DNA from 3 places in the Lactobacillus delbrueckii subsp. jakobsenii ZN7a-9 genome. Region 1 is predicted to be linked to each of the others. Evidence: predicted binding sites of a transcription regulator. Region 1 holds the regulator's gene; each other region holds the start of a gene.
What was found. The regulator HrcA, encoded in region 1, represses chaperone genes, less so after heat shock. The targets are predictions, from matches to a motif close to TTAGCACTCNNNNNNNNNGAGTGCTAA.
Positions count from the first base shown of each region.

Region 2: a site for HrcA is predicted at 2,297-2,323, ahead of groES (co-chaperone GroES). Genes of this name have one in related genera too.
Region 3: a site for HrcA is predicted at 3,298-3,324, ahead of LJ046_RS04390 (ATP-dependent Clp protease ATP-binding subunit). Genes of this name have one in related genera too.

Region 1 is NZ_CP018218.1:1,461,343-1,469,379, forward strand. Features, by position in the region: gene dnaK (molecular chaperone DnaK) at 1-1,632, opposite strand, end outside; gene grpE (nucleotide exchange factor GrpE) at 1,692-2,309, opposite strand; gene hrcA (heat-inducible transcriptional repressor HrcA) at 2,321-3,364, opposite strand; gene ribF (riboflavin biosynthesis protein RibF) at 3,505-4,446, opposite strand; gene truB (tRNA pseudouridine(55) synthase TruB) at 4,461-5,357, opposite strand; gene LJ046_RS07505 (ribosome-binding factor A) at 5,408-5,770, opposite strand; gene infB (translation initiation factor IF-2) at 5,783-8,037, opposite strand, start outside.
Region 2 is NZ_CP018218.1:1,729,097-1,737,133, reverse strand. Features, by position in the region: gene LJ046_RS08805 (ABC-F family ATP-binding cassette domain-containing protein) at 1-1,227, opposite strand, end outside; gene LJ046_RS08800 (redox-sensing transcriptional repressor Rex) at 1,520-2,206, shown strand; gene groES (co-chaperone GroES) at 2,362-2,646, shown strand; gene groL (chaperonin GroEL) at 2,669-4,282, shown strand; gene mutS (DNA mismatch repair protein MutS) at 4,421-6,991, shown strand; gene mutL (DNA mismatch repair endonuclease MutL) at 6,991-8,037, shown strand, end outside.
Region 3 is NZ_CP018218.1:843,773-851,809, forward strand. Features, by position in the region: gene LJ046_RS04380 (multicopper oxidase family protein) at 1-372, opposite strand, end outside; gene LJ046_RS04385 (DUF1827 family protein) at 663-941, opposite strand; gene LJ046_RS04390 (ATP-dependent Clp protease ATP-binding subunit) at 1,057-3,252, opposite strand; gene LJ046_RS04395 (protein YkzS) at 3,421-3,621, shown strand; gene LJ046_RS04400 (phosphocarrier protein HPr) at 3,728-3,994, shown strand; gene ptsP (phosphoenolpyruvate--protein phosphotransferase) at 3,994-5,721, shown strand; gene spxA (transcriptional regulator SpxA) at 5,892-6,296, shown strand; gene LJ046_RS04415 (adaptor protein MecA) at 6,400-7,149, shown strand; gene LJ046_RS04420 (IS110 family RNA-guided transposase) at 7,371-8,037, opposite strand, start outside.

The DNA of each region.
Region 1 (8,037 bases):
CTTCAGGTCTTCCAGGGCATCCTTAACTGGTTGAATGTCGCTGTCTGCGAGTTTACCGTCAACTTCCTTCAAAGTCTTTTCGGTTTGGAAGATCAAGCCGTCAACTTCGTTTCTGAGGTCAACTTCTTCCTTCTTCTTGGCATCTTCTTCAGCGTGTTCTTCAGCTTCCTTCTTCATTCTTTCGATTTCTTCGTCTGACAGGCCGGAAGCTGATTGGATGGTGATCTTTTGTTCCTTGCCAGTCCCCATGTCCTTGGCTGAAACGTTAACGATACCGTTCTTGTCGATGTCGAAGGTAACTTGGATTTGTGGCACGCCACGTGGAGCAGCTGGAATGTCAGTCAGTTGGAAGCGGCCCAAAGTCTTGTTGTCAGCTGCCATTGGCCGTTCACCTTGCAAAACGTGGATGTCAACAGCTGATTGGTTGTCAGCGGCAGTTGAGAAGATTTGGCTCTTGGAAGTTGGGATAGTGGTGTTTCTGTCGATCAGCTTGGTGAAGACCCCGCCCATGGTTTCGATACCCAGGGAAAGCGGAGTAACGTCAAGCAAAACGATGTCCTTAACGTCACCGGAGATAACCCCGCCTTGGATTGCGGCACCCAAAGCAACGGCTTCGTCTGGGTTGATTGAGTGGTCTGGTTCCTTGCCGGCCCATTGCTTTACAGCTTCTTGAATTGCTGGAATCCGGGTTGAACCACCGTTCAAGATAACCTTGTCGATGTCGCCAACTGACAGGCCAGCGTCACGCAGGGCGTTGTCAAATGGGATCTTGGTTCTTTGCACTAAGTCGTCAGTCAGTTCGTTGAACTTAGCCCGGGTAAGGTCTGCTTCCAAGTGCAGAGGACCTGCTTCACCAGCAGAGATAAATGGAAGGGAGATGTGGGTTGAAGATACGCCTGACAAGTCCTTCTTGGCCTTTTCAGCCGCGTCCTTCAAACGTTGCATTGCCATCTTGTCCTTGGACAAGTCAACGCCGTTTTCTTGCTTGAAACCATCAACCAGCCAGTCGATGATCTTGTTGTCAAAGTCATCCCCACCCAGGTGAGTGTCACCGTTGGTTGACAGAACTTGGAAGACGCCGTCACCTAATTGCAGGACGGAAACGTCGAAAGTACCACCACCAAGGTCGTAAACCAGAACAGTTTCGTCGTCTTCATCCTTGTCCAAGCCGTAGGCCAGGGCTGAAGCAGTTGGTTCGTTGATGATCCGTTGCACGTTCAAGCCCGCGATCTTGCCGGCGTCCTTGGTTGCTTGCCGTTGCGCGTCGTTGAAGTAGGCTGGAACAGTGATAACCGCGTCAGTAACTGGTTCACCAAGGTAGTCTTCTGAGAACTTCTTGATGTATTGCAGGATCATGGCTGAAATTTCCTGTGGGGTGTAAGCCTTGTCGCCAACCTTAACCTTGTAGTCACTTTCGCCCATGTGTCGCTTGATGGAAACAATGGTGTTCGGGTTGGTGATGGCTTGCCGCTTGGCAATTTCACCGACTTGAATTTCGCCGTCTTTGAAGGCAACTACTGAAGGGGTAGTTCTAGCGCCTTCCGGGTTGGTAATAATCTTTGGTTCCTTGCCTTCCAAAACTGCAACTACTGAGTTGGTGGTACCTAAGTCAATCCCAATAACTTTAGACATTGTCTTTTTATCTCCTTTGATTTATTTTTGCTTGTTTATTGCTTTGTTAAAAAATTGCCTTACTGGGCAACGACAACCATGGCTGGCCGCAGGACACGATCCTTGTAGACGTAACCCTTTTGCAAGACCTGAACGACATGGCCTTTTTGATCATCATTTTCAGCTGGTACGCTTTGGACCGCCTGGTGCAATGTCGGATCAAACTTTTCGCCGTCAGCCTTGATTTCTTCAATGCCGTTGTCCTTCAAGGCTCTGACCAGGCCTTCCAGGGTCATTTCGATCCCCTTCTTCAGCTGTCTGGAAGCCTCGTCGTCGGCCTTGACCTGCAGAGCCCTTTCCAAGTTGTCCACGCTGGACAGGATATCCTTGCCCAGACGTTGGGACTCGTACTTGACCAGGTTGGCTCTTTCCTTGCTGTAGCGGCGCTGGGCGTTTTGAATCTCAGCTTGGCTGCGCAAGTACTTGTCTTCCAGATCCTTGTTCTTCTGGGTCAAAGCGGCAACTTCAGCCTTGAGCTGATCCAGTTCTACATCAGCTGGCTTGGCTGCTTCTTCTTTGTCATCTTTTACCTTTTTGTCATCTTTTACGCCGGCCTTGTCAGCTTCAGCTGACTTGGCTTGCTTTTCCTGGTCTTCTTGCGGCAAATCTTTCTCAATTGGAAATTCTTCTTTGCTCACGACAAACCTCCTTATTTAAATCTGCCATAGTAATCTAACAACTTGCGGGCCAGTTCCTGGCGGAAGTATTCCATCAATCCGATCATTTCCGAGTAAGGCATGTGTCTCGGCCCCAGTAGGGAGATCGTCCCCCGCCCGTAGCGGCCAACGCTATATTCAGCCGTTACCAGGCTGAAATCCTTCAGCAGGTCGTTCTCTAGTTCCGCTCCTAAGCGGACATGGACAGGGTAATGGCTAGGACTGTCGCTCAGCTCGATCAGTTCTCCAGCCAGAGAGCTGGAATTGATCAGTTCATATAGCGACTTGATAGCTTTTAAATCGCTGATTTCAGTATTGTTGAGCAGGTTCAGCTGACCGTCAACATACATCTGCTCGCTTTCCGCGTCCTTAATGACAGCTTCCAGAAATTCCAGAAATTCCGGGGCATTCTTGCCCACGATCTGGCTGCTGGACAGCTGATCAAAGGTCTGCTTGTTGATTTCGCTTAAATTCTTGCCAACCAGCTGGTCATTGATCAAGCGAACCACCTGTTCAATTTCATCCCCTGAGATGTGCCGCGGCAAGGCGTAGATCTGGTTCTTGACGCTGCCATCGCTGGTTACCAGAATAGCCATGACCTGCCGGGGAGCCAGGGGCACGATTCTGAAGCCAGTGACGCTGACATTCTTGGCTTCCGGCCCTTCTGCAAAGGCCGTGTAGTCAGTCAAGTCTGACAGGATCTTGGCGGCTTCCTTGATAATTTCGTCCACTTGGTTGAACGGCTGGTCAAACTGGTAGCCAATTTGATTGTACATTTCTTCCGGCAGTTGCAGCGGCTGCACCAAATTGTCCAGGTAATAGCGATAGCCCTCAGTCGATGGCATCCGGCCACTGGAGGAGTGGGTCTTTTCAATCAAGCTATGCTCTTCCAGAACCGCCATCTCGTTGCGGATTGTCGCGCTGGACACTTTAATCGGTAATTGATTCATGACTGTCTTTGAGCCAACCGGCTCATGCGTCTTGGTAAAGTCTTGAATAATTGTCTTTAGAATAAGTTCTTGACGTTCGGTCAACATAACATAACATCGTCCTCACTTTTAGCACTCACAACTTTCATGTGCTAACATGGCATAGATTAGCAAGAAATTAGCAGTTAGTCAAGGAGAATGCTAAAAAATCCCGCAAAAAAACGGTCTTGCTTAAAAGGCCGTTCTTATTACTGCTCAATCAGTGAACTAAAATAGTTTTCACTAGCTACTTGGTCCAGCTTCAGCTGCTCGCTTAAAGCCGCCATGTCGGCAAACTTTTCTTCCCCGCGCAAGTATTTGTACCAGGCGATGGTGATTTGCTGGCCGTAAATGTCCTGGTCAAAATCAAAGATGTTGGATTCGATGTAAATCTTCTTCTCATCATTGAAAGTGACATTGTAGCCGACACTGGTCATTGACTGGTACCATCTGTCCCCTACTTGGGTCATGGTCGCGTAGACTCCGATTTTCGGCAAAACTTTTGGCCAGTCCAGCTCCAAATTCGCGGTTGGGAAGCCCAGCTTGTGGCCGTTTCTGAAGCCGTGGACGACCTTGCCACTAGTCAAATACGGGTGGCCCAGAAGTTCTGTGGCCAAGCGGAGATTGCCGCTTTTAACAGCCTGGCGGATTTCAGTTGAACCGATTTTTTTCCCGGCAAAGATCTGCTTTGGAACCACCTTGATGTCAAAGCGGCCCTTGGCAAAGGCCGGCAGATTTTCCATATTGGCCACGTCCTTTGGGCCGTAGCTGTAGTCAAAGCCGGCTACCACCGTGTCTGCTTTCAGGCCCATGATGATCTCATCAACGAATGCCTGGGGAGCCAGGTGGCTGAACTCCGGCGTAAACTTGAGAATCACCAGGTAGTCGACCCCGATCTTGGACATTTCGTAGGCCTTTTCCTCCGGTGTGTTCAAGTACTCAAAGTCCTTAACTCCGGCATAGACCTCCTTGGGGTGGCGGTCAAAGGTCAGCACCATCAATGGTAGATCCTTCTCAACTGCAATTATCTTGGCTTCCTTGATCAACTTCTGGTGGCCGATATGAACTCCATCAAAAAAGCCCAGGGCCAGCACAACCTTGCCGGCCGTCAGCTCTTTCTTGAACGGATAGCTTAGATTTATCACTTTCAAACTTAATCCCTCAATTACTCATTACTTAAAAGCATTAAGTCCGGACAGTAAAGACCTTGTCCCTTGGCCCGGTAAATCGCTTTAACTGTTTTATTATACCGCAAAGCGACCTTGTCTGCATTAAGAGGGAGTTTGATCCAGGCCCCGTTTTTAACCTGCTGCCATAAGTCGGCATCTAAATCAACTTGCTGGTAGTCAGCGAAAAAGCTGTCGATTGGCTGAATATAATCTTTAGCGTGGTTCAAATTATCCGCCAGTTCTTCCAAAGTAACCGCGTCTTGTAGCTTGTAACCAGAACTGGCCGTCCGCCGCAGTTTGGTCATCACTGCCGGCAGGCCCAGTTCTTCGCCTAAGTCGTTAACCAGGCTGCGGACATAGGTCCCCTTAGAGCATTCAACTTCATAAGTAAAAGTCTGCCGGCCCTTCTCTGGGTCGAACTGACTTGGCGCCGTCAAGTCGTAGCGGAAAACCTGGACAGTCCGCTTGGGCCGCTCAACTGGGATCCCTTCTCTGGCGTATTCGTAGAGCCGCTTGCCATTTACCCTGACGGCAGAATAAATCGGCGGCTGCTGGACGATTTCCCCGGTAAACTTTTCCATTGCTGCTTTGATAGCCTGGTCACTGACTGGCTGAGACAAGGCTCTTTCCGCCAAAATCTTCCCCTCCAGGTCATAAGAGTCCGTGGCCAGGCCCAGCATCCCTTCACCAACATAAGCCTTTGGCCGCTCATGCATCAGCTCGATAAGTTTGGTTGCCTGACCCAAAGCAATTGGCAAAACTCCGGTGACTTCCGGGTCCAGAGTTCCGGCATGGCCGATCTTTTTTTGCTTTAAGAGTCGGCGCAGCTTATAAACCACATCCCCGCTAGTCATCCCTGCTGCCTTGTCGATTACGATAATTCCATTGAACATCTTTTTCTCCTCTTCTATAAACGAAAAAAAGCGCCCGAAGGCGCTTTTTACTAGTTTTGGCGATCTTGTTCCTGCTTCTTCAAGTCAGCAAGCAAACGGTCGATCTTGCTGCCGTAGATCACGGACTGGTCCCGCTTGAAAATCAGTTCCGGAACCTTGTACATGGTCAAGCTCTGGCCGAGCAAGTGTCGCATGGTTCCCTTAGCCTTTTCCAAGCCGGCTTCCGCTTCCTTTTGCGCCTGTTCATCTTCAGTCAGCAGACTGTAGTAGACAGTCGCGTATGAAAAATCATTGCTGCACTCCACGGCGGTAAAAGTCACGTTGCTGACCCGGGGATCGCGAATGTTCTTGCGGATGATCTTAGTCAGTTCCCGCAAGATTTCGCCTTCAACCCGTCCTTTTCTGTGCTTCATTTCAGCCTCCTGTTAACCTGGCTTAACTTCCTGCATTTCGTAGGCTTCCAGTTCGTCGCCTTCCTTGATATCGTTGAAGTTTTCAATGGTCAAACCACAGTCAAAGCCTGCCTTGACTTCCTTGACGTCGTCCTTGAACCGGCGCAGTGAGGCAACCTTGCCGTCGTACTTGACCACGCCGTCTCTGATGACCCGGATGCCTGATTCTCTGGTCACGTAACCGTTGTCGACAAAGGCACCGGCGATGGTCCCGATCTTGGAGACCTTCCAAGTTTCGCGGACAGTAAGGTTACCGATAACCTTTTCTTCGTAAGTTGGTTCCAGCATCCCTTGCATAGCGGCCTTAACGTCATCGATCGCCTTGTAGATGATACTGTAAAGGCGGATATCGACGCCTTCTTGGGCAGCCTGGCTCTTGGCCGTAGCCGTTGGCCGGACGTTGAAACCGATGATTAAGGCGTTTGAAGCGCTGGCCAGGGTAACGTCACTTTCATTGATGGCCCCGACACCGGAGTGGATAATGTTAACCCGAACGCCTTCAACGTCAATCTTTTGGAGGGATTGAGCCAAGGCTTCGGCAGACCCTTGCACGTCAGCCTTCAAAACGATGTCAACGGACTTCATGCTTTCCCGCTTCATTGTGTCAAAGAGGTTGTCCAGAGTAACGTGCTGTACGTTTTCCCGTTGCTTTTGCAGGGATTGCTGTGCCCGGGCTTCACCAACCGCGCGGGCAGTCTTTTCATCGGCAAAGACAACCAGCTTGTCGGCAGATTCCGGCACGTCGTTCAAACCAGTAATTTCAACGGGCATTGATGGCGTAGCCTTCTTGACCTGGTGGCCCTTGTCGTTGGTCATCGTCCGAACCCGGCCGAAGGTGTCACCAACAACGATTGGGTCACCGACCCGCAGAGTACCCTGCTGGATCAAAACGTCGGCAACTGGCCCCTTGCCCCGGGACAGACGGGCTTCAATAACCGTACCGATCGCCTTTTGCTTCGGGTCAGCCTTCAGTTCCAGCATATCAGCTTCAAGGATGATGTTTTCCAAAAGTTCATCAATCCCCATCCCGGTCTTGGCTGAGATGTTGACGAAGATAGTTGAGCCGCCGTAGTTTTCCGGAATCAGTTCATACTGCATCAATTGTTCAGTAACGTGGGCAGGGTTGGCGCCTGGCCGGTCCATCTTGTTGATAGCCACAATGATTGGCACGCCCGCGCTCTTGGCGTGGTCGATGGCTTCGATAGTCTGCGGCATAACCCCGTCGTCAGCGGCAACGATCAAAACGACAATGTCGGTGATTTCCGCCCCGCGGGCCCGCATGCTTGAGAAGGCCGCGTGACCTGGAGTGTCCAAGAAGGTGATCAAACGGTCGTTGATCCGGACCTGGTAGGCCCCGATGTTCTGGGTAATCCCGCCGGCTTCGTGTTCAGAAACCCGAGTGTGACGCAGACGGTCCAGCAAGGTAGTCTTACCATGGTCGACGTGACCCATGATAGTTACGACTGGCGGACGGACAACCTGGTTTTCAGAGTTCTTGGACTCTTCCATTTCCTGGGCAAAAATATTGTCGATGTCGGAAATGTCTTCATGGACCTTTTCAACAGCTTCGATGCCGTAGTCAGCAGCCAGCAGTTCAATGGTGCCCTTGTCCAAAGACTGGTTCTGGTTGATCATGATCCCCAGCATGAAGAGCTTCTTCACGATTTCAGCTGGTTCCCGGTGGAGGATCTTGCCCAGGTCTTGGGCGTTCATGCCAACTTCGTATTCAAAACTTTCTGGAAGTGGACGTTCCTTTCTTTGGGTAACCTGCTTCTTAACTTGCGGAGCACTTTGGTGCTTCTTGTTCTTGCGCTTGCGCTGTTGACTGCGGTCGCTATTTGCCCCTCTGCCTTGGTTAGCGTAAGAGTTTTGCCCCTTGCGACCTGGCTTGCCACTCTTTCTGCGGCGGCCTTCCTTGTTTTCCGGCATTGGCGCTTCAGTGAAGCTTGGCCGAGAACTTGACCGGCGAGAAGATGAAGGCTTGGCAGCAGGCTTTTCACTGTTTGCCTGGTTTTGTTTCAAGCGGGCTGGGGATGGCTTCAAGATCTTTGGCCCACGGACCTTTGGTGCTTCAGCTGCGGTTTCAGCAGGCTTTTCGGCACTTTCGACCTTCTTGACAACCGGCTTGCTTTCGCTGGCCTCAGCCTTGTTCAAGGACTTCTTGTATTCATGCTTAGCAGCCTTGCTTTCCTGGTCCAGACGTGCTTCGTCAGCCCGCTGCTTTTGCT
Region 2 (8,037 bases), 270 kb from region 1:
CCAGATGGTATCGATCACGGTCTTAGAATAGTCTAATCCCTGCAGTTCCTGGTCATAGTAGCCGATATCCAGGCTGGCCCCGTACTTGATTGCCCCGCTCTTAACCGGCAGTTGTTTCATGACAGTCTTTAAAAGGGTGGACTTGCCGATCCCGTTTTGGCCAATGATGGCCACCCGGTCACCCTTATTGATCTGGAAGGAGATGTCCTTAAGCATGGTCTTGTCTGGATAGCCAACGGCCAGGTCCTTCAAGATCAAGACTTCCTTGCCTGACGGCCGGGCGCTGTCAAACTTGATCCGGACTTTTGACTTGTGCTTTGGCGGGTCGACCAGTTCCATCTTCTCCAGGGCCTTGCGCCGGCTTTGGGCCTGCTTGGTGGTGGAGGCGCGGACGATGTTCTTTTGGATGAACTCTTCTTCTCGCTTGATCTCTTCCTGCTGCTTTTCATAAGCGGCTTCTTGCTGCTGGTCGCGCAGTTCTCTTTGCGCCAGGTACTGGCTGTAGTTGCCCTTAAAGACAGTCAGTTCCCCATGCTGGAGTTCAAAAATCTGCGTAGCCAGGTGGTCTAAGAAGTACTGGTCGTGGGAAACCGTCAGGATGGCGCCAGGGTAGTTCTTAAGAAAGGCTTCCAGCCAGTCCAAAGTATCCAGGTCCAGGTAGTTGGTCGGTTCGTCCAAAAGCAGGAGCGGGGGCTTCTTTAAAAGGAGCTTGACGAAGCTGAGCCGGGTCTTTTCCCCGCCGGACAGGCTGGCAATCTGCTTGTTCCAGGTCGCTTCCGGGAAGTTGAAGCCGTTGAGCATGCTCTTGATTTCGGCCTGGTAGGTATAGCCGCCGGCTTGTTCAAAATTATACTGGGCCTGGTCCAGGCGGCGCAGAAGCTCTTCGTCTTCCGGATGGTCGGCGATGGCGTACTGCAGCTTCTCCAGCTGCTGGCCCTGGTCGATCAAGGGCTGGAAGACCGTCAGCATCTCTTCCCAGATCGACTTCTCTTCGTCAAAGTCGTGCTCCTGGGCGATGTAGCCAATCTCGATCCCCTTGTTGACGGTAAATTCCCCCTGGCTGGCTTCCTGGCGGCCGGTCATGATCTTTAAAAGGGTCGTTTTCCCGGCCCCGTTTGGCCCGACCAGGCCGATCCGGGCATTGTTCTCAATTGAAAAGTTTACCTTGCTGAATATAGGAGCAGCTCCGAAGCGTTGCTCCAAATTGTGTCCTTGTGCTATTATCATATTTCTTCACCTTGAAACATTGTACCATGCAAAAGGCTTGCCTGCCGCCAGCCAGGCTGATTTTCCCTTTCTTTTCCGCTTCTTTTTTCCCTCCTTTTATTTTTCCTTTTTCTTTAAAGAAAATGCCGGAAGCGCTGATCTCTTAATCAATTTGTGAAAAAGTTCAATAAAAAGGATTATACGGCAAATATTGTGAAAATACGACTTGCCAAGGACTGGTAAAAATGGGTATCATAGTAGAAGATTGATTAGAGATTCACATTCACAAAATAAAAACTGGAGGCATCTTTTTATGAACAACAAATTTAGAATTCCCAAGGCTACTGCCAAAAGATTGCCGCTATATTACCGCTACTTGCTGCTTTTGAATGATGAAGGCAAAGACAAGGTTTCTTCAACTGAACTGGCGGAAGCCGTTCAAGTCGACAGCGCTTCAATCCGCCGGGACTTTTCTTACTTCGGTGCCCTGGGCAAGCGGGGTTACGGCTATGACGTCAAGAACCTGCTCAGCTTCTTTAAGAAGATCCTCAACCAGGACACTTTGACCAATGTTGCCCTGGTCGGGGTCGGCAACCTGGGTCATGCCCTTTTGAACTACAACTTCAAGCGCAGCAACAATATCAGAATTTCCTGCGCCTTCGACATCAACCCGGAAATCACCGGCAAGATCACCCAGGGGGTCCCGGTTTACTCAATGGATGAAATGAAGCAGCAGATCGCTGACCAGCAGATCCGGATCGCTATCTTGACCGTTCCCCAGGCGACGGCCCAGAAGACGGCTGATGAAATGATCGAAGCCGGGATCAAGGGGATCATGAACTTTACCCCGATCCGCCTGTCCGCCCCAAACGGGGTCCGGATCCAAAACGTCGACCTGGCTACCGAATTGCAGACTTTGATCTACTTCCTTGACTCTGACGAAATGATCAAAAAGCAGCTGGAAGAGCGGAAAAAGGCCATGAACAACACGAATAAATAAGGAAAACAGCACTTTTTAGCACTCTCGACTAAAAAGTGCTATTTTTCTCTTGCCTTTTTGGAAAAAAGGTATTATTATCATAGTTGTAAGTTAGCACTTGATCAAGATGAGTGCTAAAGAATTTCTAAAGACAATTAATTTTAGGAGGGAATAACGTGTTACAACCAATTGGAGATCGCGTGATCGTTGAAGTTAAAGAAGTTGAAGAACAAACTGTTGGTGGTATCGTACTTGCTTCCAACGCTAAGGAAAAGCCAACCCAAGGCAAGGTTGTTGCCGTAGGCGGCGGCCTGTACGCGGAAGATGGTAGCAAGCTTCCTATGACCGTCCAAGAGGGCGATGAAGTTTTATACGATAAGTATTCTGGCACTAAGGTCAAGTACGAAGGCAAGGAATACTTAGTCCTTCATGAAAAAGACATTTTGGCAATTATTAAGTAATTTAAGGAGGGTGAATTAAAAAATGGCAAAAGACATCAAGTTTTCAGAAGACGCAAGACGTTCACTTTTAAACGGGGTTAACAAGCTGGCCAACACGGTCAAGACGACCTTGGGGCCTAAGGGCAGAAACGTTGTTTTGGAACAAAGCTACGGCGCCCCAACGATTACCAACGACGGCGTGACTATCGCCAAGGCAATTGAACTGGAAGACCACTACGAAAACATGGGGGCCAAGCTGGTTGCTGAAGCTGCTTCAAAGACCAACGACATCGCTGGTGATGGTACGACCACGGCCACTGTTTTGACCCAAGCCATCGTGCAAGAAGGGATGAAGAACGTGGTTGCCGGGGCTAACCCAGTTGGCATTCGCCGCGGGATTGAAAAGGCCACCCAAGCAGCCGTTGACCAATTGCACAAGAACAGCCACGAAGTTTCCAGCCGGGACCAAATTGCCCAAGTTGCTTCAATCTCAAGTGCTTCAAAGGAAATCGGCGACTTGATCGCTGAAGCCATGGAAAAGGTCGGCAAGGACGGTGTTATCACCATTGAAGACTCCCGCGGGATCGAAACTGAACTGAGCGTGGTTGAAGGGATGCAATTCGACCGCGGCTACCTGTCCCAATACATGGTAACGGACAACGACAAGATGGAAGCTGACTTGGAAAACCCATACATCTTGATCACTGACAAGAAGATTTCCAACATCCAGGACATTTTGCCAATGTTGCAGGAAATCGTGCAACAAGGCCGCTCACTCCTAATCATCGCTGATGACGTGACTGGCGAAGCTTTGCCAACTCTTGTTTTGAACAAGATCCGCGGTACCTTCAACGTTGTTGCTGTTAAGGCTCCTGGCTTTGGTGACCGCCGCAAGGAACAACTGGCTGACATCGCTGCTTTGACTGGCGGTACGGTAATCTCTGAAGACCTGGGCCTGGAACTCAAGGACACCCAGCTCAGCCAATTGGGTCAAGCTCGCCGGGTAACTATCACCAAGGACTCAACTACTATCGTTGACGGCTCTGGCGCTAAGGAAGCCATCCAAGAACGGGTTGACACCATCAGAAAGCAAATCGAAGACACTTCTTCTGACTTCGACAAGAAGAAGCTGCAAGAACGTCTGGCCAAGCTGACTGGCGGCGTAGCCGTAATCCACGTCGGTGCTGCTACTGAAACTGAACTCAAGGAACGCCGCTACCGGGTAGAAGACGCCTTGAACGCTACCCGTGCCGCTGTTGAAGAAGGCTACGTAGCTGGTGGTGGTACTGCTTTGGTTAACGTTGAAGAAGCTGTTAAGGCAATCAAGGGTGACACTGCTGACGAACAAACCGGGATCAACATCGTGGCCCGTGCCTTGACTGCCCCAGTTCGCCAAATCGCTGAAAACGCCGGCCAAGAAGGCTCAGTCGTTGTTGACCACCTGCGCAAGGTTGACCCGGAAGTCGGCTACAACGCTGCTGAAGACAAGTACGTCAACATGATTGACGAAGGGATCATCGACCCAACCAAGGTGACCCGGTCAGCCCTGCAAAATGCCGCTTCAATCGCCGGCCTCTTGCTGACCACTGAAGCAGTTGTGGCAGAAATTCCGGAAGACAAGCCAGAAGCTGCTCCAGCTCAACCAGGCATGATGTAAAATACTGAAAATTAACACACACAAGAATTACTGTAAGAAGGGTCCAGCTTTGGCTGGGCTCTTTTTGCGTGCAGACAAGGCAAGCAGGCCGGCGAAATGCTGTATAATTGAAAGCATACGATAAGCGAGGGAGTTTTTATGCCAAGAAAAGCCACGACTCCAATGATGGAGCAATATTACCAGATTAAAGACCAGTACCCGGATGCCTTTCTCTTCTACCGGGTGGGAGATTTTTACGAACTCTATGAAGACGATGCCATCAAGGGATCACAGATTTTAGAGTTGACCCTGACTCACCGGTCAAATAAGTCGGAAAACCCGATTCCCATGGCCGGGGTGCCCCACATGGCGGTTGATTCTTATGTCAACACTTTAGTGGAAAAAGGCTACAAGGTGGCCATCTGCGAGCAATTGGAAGACCCGAAGAAGGCCAAGGGGATGGTCAAGCGGGGGATCATCCAGCTGGTTACTCCCGGCACCAAGATGGCCCAGGGGCCAGACGACAGCCAGGAAAGCAACTACCTGACCAGCGTGGTTGAAAAGGCTGGCGGCTATGGTCTGGCTTACAGCGACCTGTCGACCGGGGAGATTTTTGCCACCCACGTCAAGCACTACGCCGAGGTGGTCAACGAGCTCCTGTCTTTGAGAACCCGGGAAGTCGTTTTTGCTGGCAACCTTAGCGCCAGCGACCGGGACAGACTGCAAAAGGCCAACATCACCGTGTCTGAACCGGCAGAACTGGAAGGCGAGCATGCGGAAATTTCCTATGTCCAGCAGAAACTGACTGACTCTATGGAAAAAGCCGCCGTCCGCCAGCTGGTCGTTTACCTTTTGGCCACGCAGAAGCGGAGCCTAGCTCACCTGCAAGTGGCGGAAAGCTTTGAAATCGGCCAGTATTTACAGATGGCCAACACTGTCCAGCGGAATCTGGAACTGACCCAGTCAGCCACGACTGGCAGGAAGCAGGGCTCTTTATTCTGGGTTTTGGACAAGACCACCACGGCTATGGGGGGCCGGCTTTTAAAGCAGTGGCTGAGCCGGCCGCTCTTGTCTTTAGACCGGATTAAGCAGCGCCAGCAGATGGTGCAAGCCCTGTTGGACGACTACTTTACCAGGGAAAATATCGTTGACTCCTTGAAGGGAGTCTATGACCTGGAACGGTTGAGCGGCCGGGTGGCTTTTGGCAATGTCAACCCCCGTGAGCTCTTGCAACTGGCGAAAAGCCTCGAGGCGACCAAGCTGATCATCCAGGCCCTGGCCGAATCGGGCAATCCAGACCTGGAAAAATACGGGCAGGGGATCGACCCGCAAAGTGAACTTGCTGAGAGTATCACTAACTGCTTAGTTGACCAGCCGCCGATTTCGGCTAAAGACGGCGGCATTATCCGGGCCGGGGTCAGCGAGGACCTGGACAAGTACAGAGAAGCCATGAATGGCGGGAAAAAGTGGCTGGCCCAGATGGAAATGGAAGAGCGGCAGAGAACCGGGATCGACAATCTGAAGATCGGCTACAACCGGGTCTTTGGCTACTTCATCCAAGTCAGCAAGGGGAATGTCGCTAAAGTGCCCCAGGACCGCTACACCAGAAAGCAGACCCTGACCAATGCTGAGCGCTACATTACCCCGGAATTAAAGGAACACGAAAACTTGATTCTGGAAGCTGAGAGCCGGTCAACTGACCTGGAATACGAGCTCTTCAGCCAGCTGAGAGAGGCTGTCAAGGCCCATATCCCGGCCTTGCAGGAACTGGGCCGGCAATTGGCGGCCCTGGACGTCTTCGTGGCCTTTGCCCAGGATGCTGAAGAGAAAAATTACTGCCGGCCAAGTTTTTCCAGCAAAAACGAAATCGCCGTTAAGAACGGCCGCCACCCGGTTGTTGAGGCAGTTTTACCAGCTGGCTCCTATATCCCTAACGACCTGGTCATGGATGAAGACACCAGTATCTACCTCATCACGGGGCCAAACATGTCTGGTAAGAGCACCTACATGAGGCAGCTGGCATTAATCGCCATCATGGCCCAGATCGGCTCCTTCGTCCCGGCAGACAGCGCCAAGCTGCCAGTTTTTGACCAGGTCTTCACCCGGATCGGGGCCGCTGACGATCTCTACTCCGGCAAGTCCACCTTCATGGTGGAAATGAGCGAGGCCAATGAGGCCCTCCAGCACGCTTCCAGCCGGTCTTTGGTTCTGTTTGACGAAATCGGCCGGGGGACGGCCACTTACGACGGGATGGCCTTGGCCGGGGCGATTATCAAGTACCTGCATGACAAGGTTGGCGCCAAGACCCTTTTTGCCACCCACTACCATGAACTGACTGAACTGGACGAAACCTTGCCGCACTTAAAGAACATCCACGTCGGAGCAACGGAAGAAAACGGCCAGCTGATCTTCCTGCACAAGATTTTGCCAGGACCAGCCGACCAGTCTTACGGGATCCACGTGGCCAAATTGGCTGGCCTGCCGCGGGCCGTTTTAAGAGAAGCCTCCAGCATGCTCAAGCGCCTGGAAGCAGAAGGAGCCCGGGAGATCAACCCAAGCCGCCAGCAGCTGGACCTCTTCAGTCCGGTGGAAGTAGTGGAAGAGAACCCGCTCAAGGCAGAGCAGGAGGAACTGTTAGACGAGATCAGCCAGGTCAACTTGAATGAAAAGACGCCGCTGGAAGTCATGCAGCTGGTAGCTGACTGGCAGCAGGCCTTGAAGGAAGAATAATGGCGAAAATTCATGAACTTTCAGAAAATCTGACCAACCAGATCGCGGCCGGGGAAGTTATCGAGCGGCCGGCCAGCGTGGTCAAGGAACTGGTCGAAAACGCGATCGATGCCCAGGCCAGCCGGATCAGGGTTGAAGTCCAGCATTCGGGCTTAAAGCAGATTTCTGTCCAAGACAACGGCAGCGGGATTGCCCCGGACCAGGTTGACCTGGCTTTTATGCGGCACGCGACCAGCAAGATTCAAGATGAGCATGACTTGTTCAATATCGCGACCTTGGGCTTTAGAGGGGAAGCCCTAGCTTCCATCGCAGCCGTAGCCCATGTGGAAATTTTGACTTCAACTGACGGGCAGACGGCCACCCGGGCAGCTTTTGCCGGCGGGGTGAAAAAGTTCCAGGAAGATGCTGGCAGCGCTAAGGGAACCAAGATCACGGTCGGGGATATTTTTTACAATACTCCGGCCCGGCTGAAGTATCTGAAGAGCCCGAAGACTGAACTCTTGAAGATTGTGGATATTGTCAACCGGATTGCCCTGGGGCACCCGGAAATCAGCCTGACCTTGGCCAGCGACGGGAAAGTCTTGCTCAGAACGCCCGGTAACGGCAACTTAAAGCAGGACGTGGCCAATATTTATGGCCGCAAAGTCGCCGAAAAAATGCTGACGGTGGAAAATGAGGACCCGGACTTTACCCTCTATGGCCTGGTGTCAGAAGCAAACTTGACCCGGTCATCCCGCAACTTTATCTCGATTTTGCTCAATGGCCGCTACATCAAGAACTACCAGCTCTCCAGTGCCCTTTTGGACGGCTACGGCAACAAATTGGGGGGCAAGTACCCGATCGCGGTCTTGGCGATTGAGGCTGATCCCCTCTTAGTCGACGTCAACGTCCACCCGACTAAGGAAGAAGTCCGCCTGTCCAAGGAAAAAGAGCTCAGCCGCTTGATCACCAGTGCCGTGACTGAGGCTTTAATGGATGAGGACGAGGCCAGCCCGCTTTTTCAGCTGACTCCTTTTAAAGACAAGACCCAGTTGGACCAATTGGAA
Region 3 (8,037 bases), 620 kb from region 1:
GGCGTGGCAGCCGCCGTCAGTAATTGGTCCCGGAACTTCCATGCCGTGCCAGTGGAATGAAGTGAGGACAGGCAGGCTGTTCTTCAAACGCACGTGGACTCTTTGCCCGGTCTTGACTACCAGGGTCTGGCCCAAAAGGGGAGCGTTGTAGCCCCAGGTCTTGGTCTTCTTGCCTGGCAGGATCTGGCTTTCGCCTTCCTGGGCCTCGATGGTGTAGTAGATGTCATTGCCGTCAACCTTGTCCGGCGCTAAAAGCGGGGGAACGGCCAAAGGCTGGGCCTCAACGCCAGCTGGAATGGTCAGCGGCTTGTAGCCCATGTGGCTCTTATCAAAGTCTTTTTCAGAATAAAAGTAATCCGGATAAACTGTCATGATCAGTGCCTCCTTATTTTTACTAAATCAACAGTTTAAAATTGCTGCTTTTTACACATTCACTTTCTTTTCTAAAAGCGCTTTCCAGCGCTCAAAGGAGATTATAGAACTATTTTTTATAAAAAAATTGACATAGGTCAATTTTGACAATTTTTTTGAAAAAAAGGCTGTTTTTCGCAAGTTAATCTGTAATTTTGCTAAAAAACAAGTATTTTTTGAATTTTGCTGAAAAGAATAAGGGAAGAAGATAGGGAAGAAAAAAAGAGCCCAGTGGGCTCTTTTTGCAGGGATTACTTGTCAACGTGGATTTCGACGACCCGGCGGTGCTTGTCAACCGTAAGCTGATAGCTGGTCTGGTCGGGAATCAGCCGCTTGATTACAAATTCGAGTTCTTCCTCGCGGATCTTGCGGTGGTGGTTTTCCAGAACGATCCCGATGGCGATTGGGCTTTCGGTATAAATTACGGTAGTGTTGCCTAAGGAGTAAACTTTCACATAGTTCACGCTCGTAGTATTTAGCTGACTGTGAACTAATTCGGCATAGCTATTAGTGACATCAATTAAGTGCATAAAACTTCACCCGTTTCTATTTGTCTCTGATATTCCCCTCACTTTCATTATAACGCATTCAAGAAAAAACAAGGATCCTTTTTGGATAATCCTTGTTTTTTCTGCTCAGAGATAGTTATTTTTCTTTGCTTGCTTCAGTGACTGGCAGGGCGGGAACTTCTTCGAAAATCGTGATTTCCCCGTCCTTTAAGTCCGCCACTAATTGCTTGGCCTCAGTGTGGTCCAGCTTGTAGTCGGCCACCTTGTCTTCAATTTCTTCCTGGATGACCCGGCGAAGCGGACGAGCGCCCATTTCCGGATCGTAGCCTTCCTCAACCAGCTTGTCTTTGGCCGCGTCGGTAACCTTGATGTGCAGGCCCTGGTCGCTGACCATGGCATTGGTCTTGTCCAAAAGGAGGTTGACGATCTGCAGGAGGTTGCCCTTGCTCAATGGGTGGAACTGGATGATGTCGTCAAATCGGTTCAGGAATTCCGGCTTGAAGTACTGGCTCATCACCTTGCGGGTTTCTTCAGCTTCATTCTTGTTGTTTTCTGCCGCGAAGCCTACGCTGGCCGTCTTGATTCCCTGGCCGGCGTTTGAGGTCATGATGATGATCGTGTCCTTGAAGGAAACAGTCCGCCCTTGTGAGTCGGTCAAGCGGCCGTCGTCAAGAATCTGCAAGAAGAGGTTCAAAACATCCGGATGGGCCTTTTCAACTTCGTCCAAAAGGATCAAGCTGTATGGGTTGTGGCGGACCCGTTCGGTCAATTGGCCGGCTTCTTCATAGCCGACATAGCCCGGGGCAGACCCAATCAATTTGGAGACGGAGTATTGCTCCATGAATTCGGACATGTCGAAGCGGATCATGGCGTCTTCGCTGCCGAACATCTTCAAGGCCAGCTGCTTGGCCAGCTCGGTCTTGCCGACCCCGGTCGGGCCAACAAAGAGGAAGGAGCCGATTGGCCGGCCGGACTTGTTGAAGCCGATCCGGTTTCTTCTGATGGCCCGGGCCACCTTGTCAACGGCCTCGTCCTGGCCGATAACCTTAGCCTTGAGGTCGCTGGCTAGGTTGATCAGCTGGTTTTCTTCTTGTGCCTGGATGTCGCCGACCGGGATGTTGGTCTTTTCTTCCACGATCTTGTCCATGACCTTGGCTGTAATGGTTGGGGTCTTGTCCGGGTCGACGTTTTGGTCCTTCAGCTTCTCGTATTTTTCGATCTGGTCGCGGTAGTAGGCAGCCTTTTCGTAGTCTTCGTTCTTCAAGGCATCCTGCTTGAGCTTCTCAGCCGCGTCGATTCTTTCCTGGATCTTTTCCTTATCGATGTAAGGGATGGTCAGGTTCATTCTTGACCCGGCTTCGTCCAGAAGGTCGATGGCCTTGTCTGGCAGGAAGCGGTCCTGGATGTAGCGGGCAGACAGCTTGACGGCGGCTTCGATGGCGTCGTCAGTGTATTTGACGTGGTGGTAGTCCTCGTAGCGCTTCTGGATCCCCTTGAGGATCTTGATTGTCTCGTCGATGCTTGGTTCCTTGACTTCAACTGGCTGGAAGCGCCGGGCCAGGGCGGAGTCCTTTTCGATTTCCCGGAATTCCTTGATAGTCGTAGCCCCGACTAACTGCAGCTCACCTCTGGCCAGAGCCGGCTTGATGATGTTGCCGGCGTCCATGCCGCCTTCAGAATTGCCGGCGCCGACGATTTCATGGATTTCGTCGATAAAGAGGATGATGTCCGGCTGGCTCTGCAGTTCCTTGATCAGCTGCTGCATTCTTTGCTCAAACTGGCCCCGGATCCCGGTCCCTTGGACCATGGAAACCATGTTGAGGGAGATGATCCGCTTGTTTTGTAACTTGGCTGGAACTGACCCGTCCACGATGTCCTGGGCCAGGCCTTCAACGACCGCGGTCTTGCCGACCCCGGCTTCCCCGATCAGGACTGGGTTGTTCTTGGTCCGCCGGTTGAGGATTTCAATTACCCGGGCGATTTCCCGGTCCCGGCCGATAACTGGGTCGATCTTGCCCTTCTTGGCCAGATCTGTTAAGTCGGTCCCGAACTGGTCAAGAAGGGACTGGCCGCCGCCATTGCCGCCGCGGCCCGGGGTCGGGCCGAATGGATTTTGGTTGTTGTAATGGTTTGCGCCATTTGACTGCCCGTTCAAAGCATTGAAGAGGTCGTCAAAGTCGCCGAAAAAGTTGTTATTATTCATTTGATTTCCTTGTTGATTCCTTAACTCTTGGTAGCATTGCTGACATAAGTCGATTTCATTGTTTTGGCCGTTGATCTTCGTGTAAAGATGTATCGAGGCCTGCCGTTGGTGGCAGTTTTGACACAACATGTTAAAGTACCGCCTTTCATCAAAGCTCTGACTAAATTATAGAGCTTAGCACTCTAATTAGTCAAGTGCTAAGACTCAGGGGAGAAAATAGCCAGCCTTTGAGACTTCTTCCTTTAATTTTGACAAAAAATTGCGCTAAAATAATGGACAGGAGGTTGTGACATTAATATGGACTATACTGATATTTTGGAGAAATTGGTCTCAGGCGACTTGCTGGAGTACCAGATCGACCCGCAGAAGGACCCGGAAGATGCGTTTGCTTTCCAGCAAAGCCTGCGCAATTACGGAAAAAACAAGAAAATCACCGGCCGTGCCGGCCGCGGCGGGGTTATTACCTATACTTCGATAGAGAATAAGCCTAAATATTAATGAAAACATTTACAATTAAGTTGTATTGACCTCGAAAACATGTTATTCTTTAAAAGAAACGGTACTTTGGTACCCAATTCTTGATTTTTAAAGGAGATAATTTACGATGGAAAAGAAAGAATTTCACATTATCGCTGAAACTGGTATTCACGCTCGTCCAGCTACCTTGTTGGTACAAGCTGCTTCAAAGTTTGGTTCAGACATCAACCTTGAATACAACGGTAAGTCAGTTAACCTTAAGTCAATCATGGGCGTAATGTCATTGGGTGTTGGCCAAGGTGCAGATGTAACTATCAGCGCTGAAGGCGATGACGAAAAGGAAGCTATCGCAGCTATTGCTGAAACTATGTCAAAAGAAGGTTTGGCTGAATAATGACTAAAACTTTGAGGGGCATCGCAGCCAGTGACGGCGTTGCTGTTGCTCCAGCCTACCTCCTGGTCGAACCGGACCTTTCTTTTGAAAAGAAGTCCGTTGCTGACGTGGAAGCTGAAGTAGCCCGCTTTGATAAGGCAGTTGCCGAATCACAAGCTGAATTGGAAAGCATCCGCAAGGTTGCCGCAGAAAGCTTGGGTGAAGAAGAAGCGCAAGTCTTTGACGCCCACTTGATGTTCCTGTCAGACCCTGAATTCACTGGCCAGATCAGCGCCAAGATCAAGAGCGACGCTGTCAACAGTGAAGCAGCTTTGGATGAAGTTGCCCAAAACTTCATCACTATCTTCCAAAGCATGACTGACAATGCCTACATGCAAGAACGTGCAGCTGACGTCCGCGACGTTTCAAAGCGGATCATGGCGCACTTGCTGGGCAAGGAACTGCCTAACTTGGCAAGCATCGACCACGAAGTAGTTCTGGTGGCTGAAGACTTGACGCCAAGTGACACGGCACAATTGAACAAGAAGTACGTTAAGGGCTTCGTAACTGACCTGGGCGGCCGGACTGCCCACTCAGCCATCATGGCCCGGTCTTTGGAAATCCCAGCTGTTGTCGGGACTGAAAAGATCACCACTTCTGTAGAAAACGGCCAAATGCTGATCGCTGACGGTTTGGATGGGGTGGCTATCGTTGAACCAAGCGAAGAACAAGTGGCTGACTACCGCAAGAAGGGCGACGACTTCGCTAAGCAAAAGGCTGAATGGCGGAAGTTGAAGGACGAACCATCAGTAACTGCTGACGGCAAGCACTTCACGATCGCTGCCAACATCGGTACTCCAGACGACCTGGCTGGCGTTTTGGAAAACGGTGCTGAAGCAGTCGGCTTGTTCAGAACTGAATTCTTGTACATGAACTCAAACGACTTCCCAACTGAAGAAGACCAGTTTGAAGCCTACAAGAAGGTTCTGGAAGGCATGAACGGCAAGCAGGTTATCATCAGAACCATGGACATCGGTGGCGACAAGCACCTGTCCTACTGGGACCTGCCAGAAGAAATGAACCCATTCCTGGGTATTCGGGCCGTTCGTTTGTCTTTGAAAAACAAGGAAATCTTCCGCACCCAGCTGCGGGCCTTGCTGAGAGCATCAGCTTACGGCAAGCTGGGGATCATGTTCCCAATGATCGGTACTTTGGACGAACTTCACCAAGCCAAGGCTGTTTTGGCTGAAGAAAAGGACAAGCTGGTCAAGGAAGGCGTCAAGGTTGGCGACGACCTGCAAGTCGGCATGATGATCGAAGTTCCGGCAGCTGCCGTTCTGGCAGACCAATTTGCCAAGGAAGTCGACTTCTTCTCAATCGGGACCAACGACTTGATCCAATACACTATGGCTGCTGACCGGGGCAACGAAAACGTTTCTTACCTCTACCAGCCATACAACCCGTCAGTTCTCCGCCTCATCAAGCACACGATCGACTCAGCTCACGAAGCTGGTATCTGGTGCGGGATGTGTGGTGAAGCAGCTGGTGACTCAATCATGTTCCCAATCCTGCTTTCCATGGGCTTGGACGAATACTCAATGAGCGCAACTTCAATTCTGCGGATCAGAAACGAAATGAAGAAGCTCTCAACTGAAGAACTCGCTAGCCTGGCTGACAAGGCAACCAAGGAATCATTGACCAACGAAGACAACATCGAACTGGTTAAGAACTTGATGGCTGACAAGTAAAGAGCAAATTAAAAGCGATTAGCGTGAGCTGACCGCTTTTTTCTTGATTAATTAAGAAATTTAAAAGAAAGCCAATTACCCCCTTCCTTTTTGTAAGTATCCATGCTAAACTATATAGTAAGCAACGAATGTGTGTTCATGCAATCTCATTTTAAAGGAGCGTGGTAACAATGGTAGATTTATATGTTTCTCCAAGCTGCACCTCATGTCGCAAGGCAAAGCAATGGCTTGAACAGCACAATATTCCCTACAAGGAAAGAAACATTATTTCATATCCTTTGAACCGGGAAGAAATCATTCATGTTCTGAGAATGACTGAAGAAGGCACGGAAGAAATCGTGTCAACACGGTCGAAGGCTTTTCAAGAGCTGAATATCGACCTGGACGACATTTCAATGAATGAACTGATCGATTTGATTGAAAAGAACCCAAGCCTGCTGAGACGGCCAATTATTTTGGATGACCGTCGGATGCAGGTTGGCTACAATGAAGATGAAATCCGCCGCTTCCTGCCGCGCAGCGTGCGCCGGCTGGAAATAGCCCGGGCTAAGCGCCTGGCAGACCAGGATTTTTAATTTCAGAATAGAAAGTTGCAGGCGTTGGCTTCTAGAAGCTAACGCTTTTGCTTTGTTGGCTTTTTAGGTTACAATAACGGTACACATATAAGGAGGGATGAAGATGCGCGTTGAAAAGGTGAATGAGAACACGCTCCGCGTAAGCATGACCCGGGAGGATCTGAACCAGCGGGGCTTGAAGATCTTGGATTTACTCGGCAACCGGGAAAGAGTCCAGGAATTTTTCCTGTCAGTTCTCCGCGAAGTGGACGAGGACAATGACTTTGCCAGCGATGCGCCGGTGACTTTCCAGGTCATGCCCAACGATAGCGGGATCGATCTCCTGATTACCAAGATGAATGCAGGCAGAGACCTGCCGGAAGAAATGCGGCGCTTCTTTGATCCTGAAGCCAATGGGGTCGGAGACGATATGGCGGAAGCGGTTGAGGAAGATGACTGGGCCTTTTCCGACTTGAACCCGGCTGATGACGCTAACACTGAGATGGACCCGGTGATTATGCAGGACCTGGGCAACACCGATGATGAAGACTACGAGGACTACTGGAGTTACCAGGAGACCCATGTTTTAGTCTTTGACGATATCGATGACCTCCTGGCTTTGGCTGACAGCCTCAAGGTCAGTGACCTGGCGTCCAGCGTCTACTACTACAAGCAGCAGTTTTATCTCAAGATGGCTTTTATGGACGAGAATTACGCGGAAATCAAGCCAGCTGATGCCTGGGCGATCGCCAATGAATTTGGCCGCCAGGTGTCCGCTGACGAATTCCAGCAGGCCCAAGCCCATGGCCAGTGCCTCTTCCAGCAGGATGCGCTGGGGGCTTTGCGCCGGCAGTTTGCCAGCAAGCGGGCTTAAGAATCCAGATGATAATTTAAGGACTCCTTCGGGGGTCCTTTTATTTTCTACTCTAAGTCAAGTGTTATCAACGATTTTAGCAATTTTATTTTGAAATAAGGGCCTAATCGGGAAATGGTTCCCGGAGAATCGAGTTAAATATCTGATTTAGGGCATGATAAATACAGCCACCTTCTGTAATTTCAAAAAAGAGGCTGTTATAATATCTATTGGATCAATTTTTATGACAAAAGTCTTTGGTTATGTTTGGCTACGTCATAGCTATACAATTGATCATTCTTAATTAAAGCGAAGATCGTCCGTAATAATTTATGGATCGATGCGATAGCGGCCTTCTTGTGACTTGCAGTCTCAGAAGACCGTTTTCGTTTCTCGTAATAATCCGCAATATGACAAGGGTTTCCCGCTTTCTTAGCCGACTGAATTTGGTTTATGGCCAAGTACAGCACCTTTCTGCCAATAGCTGTCCCACGCTTTGAAATTGACAGGTGGGCCGTGAGATTGCCAGATTCATAAACTTGAGGATCAACACCAACGAAGGCATTTAATTGGCTAGGGTTGTTAAAACGTCTGATGTCCCCAAGCTCACTAATGATTCTTAGAGCAGTATTTTCGCCAATGCATGGAATGCTTGTGAGGATCTCCAGATCCCGTTTAGGAGCCAGCTTTGCCATCTCCTGTAAAGCAGTCTGGCACTCTTCTTCAGCGCTCAGAATGTTGTTAATAGCCATTTTGAGGCCACGAATATGAGCACTGTTCTTTTTGACAGCTGGGCATGCGACTTTAGCCAACCGAATAAGACTTTGCGCTATGTCGTTAGCGCGTTTTTTACCAATACCGGTTAAGCCCTTTAAGAAGTCGATGATATCGGCTTCTTTTGTTTCTAGT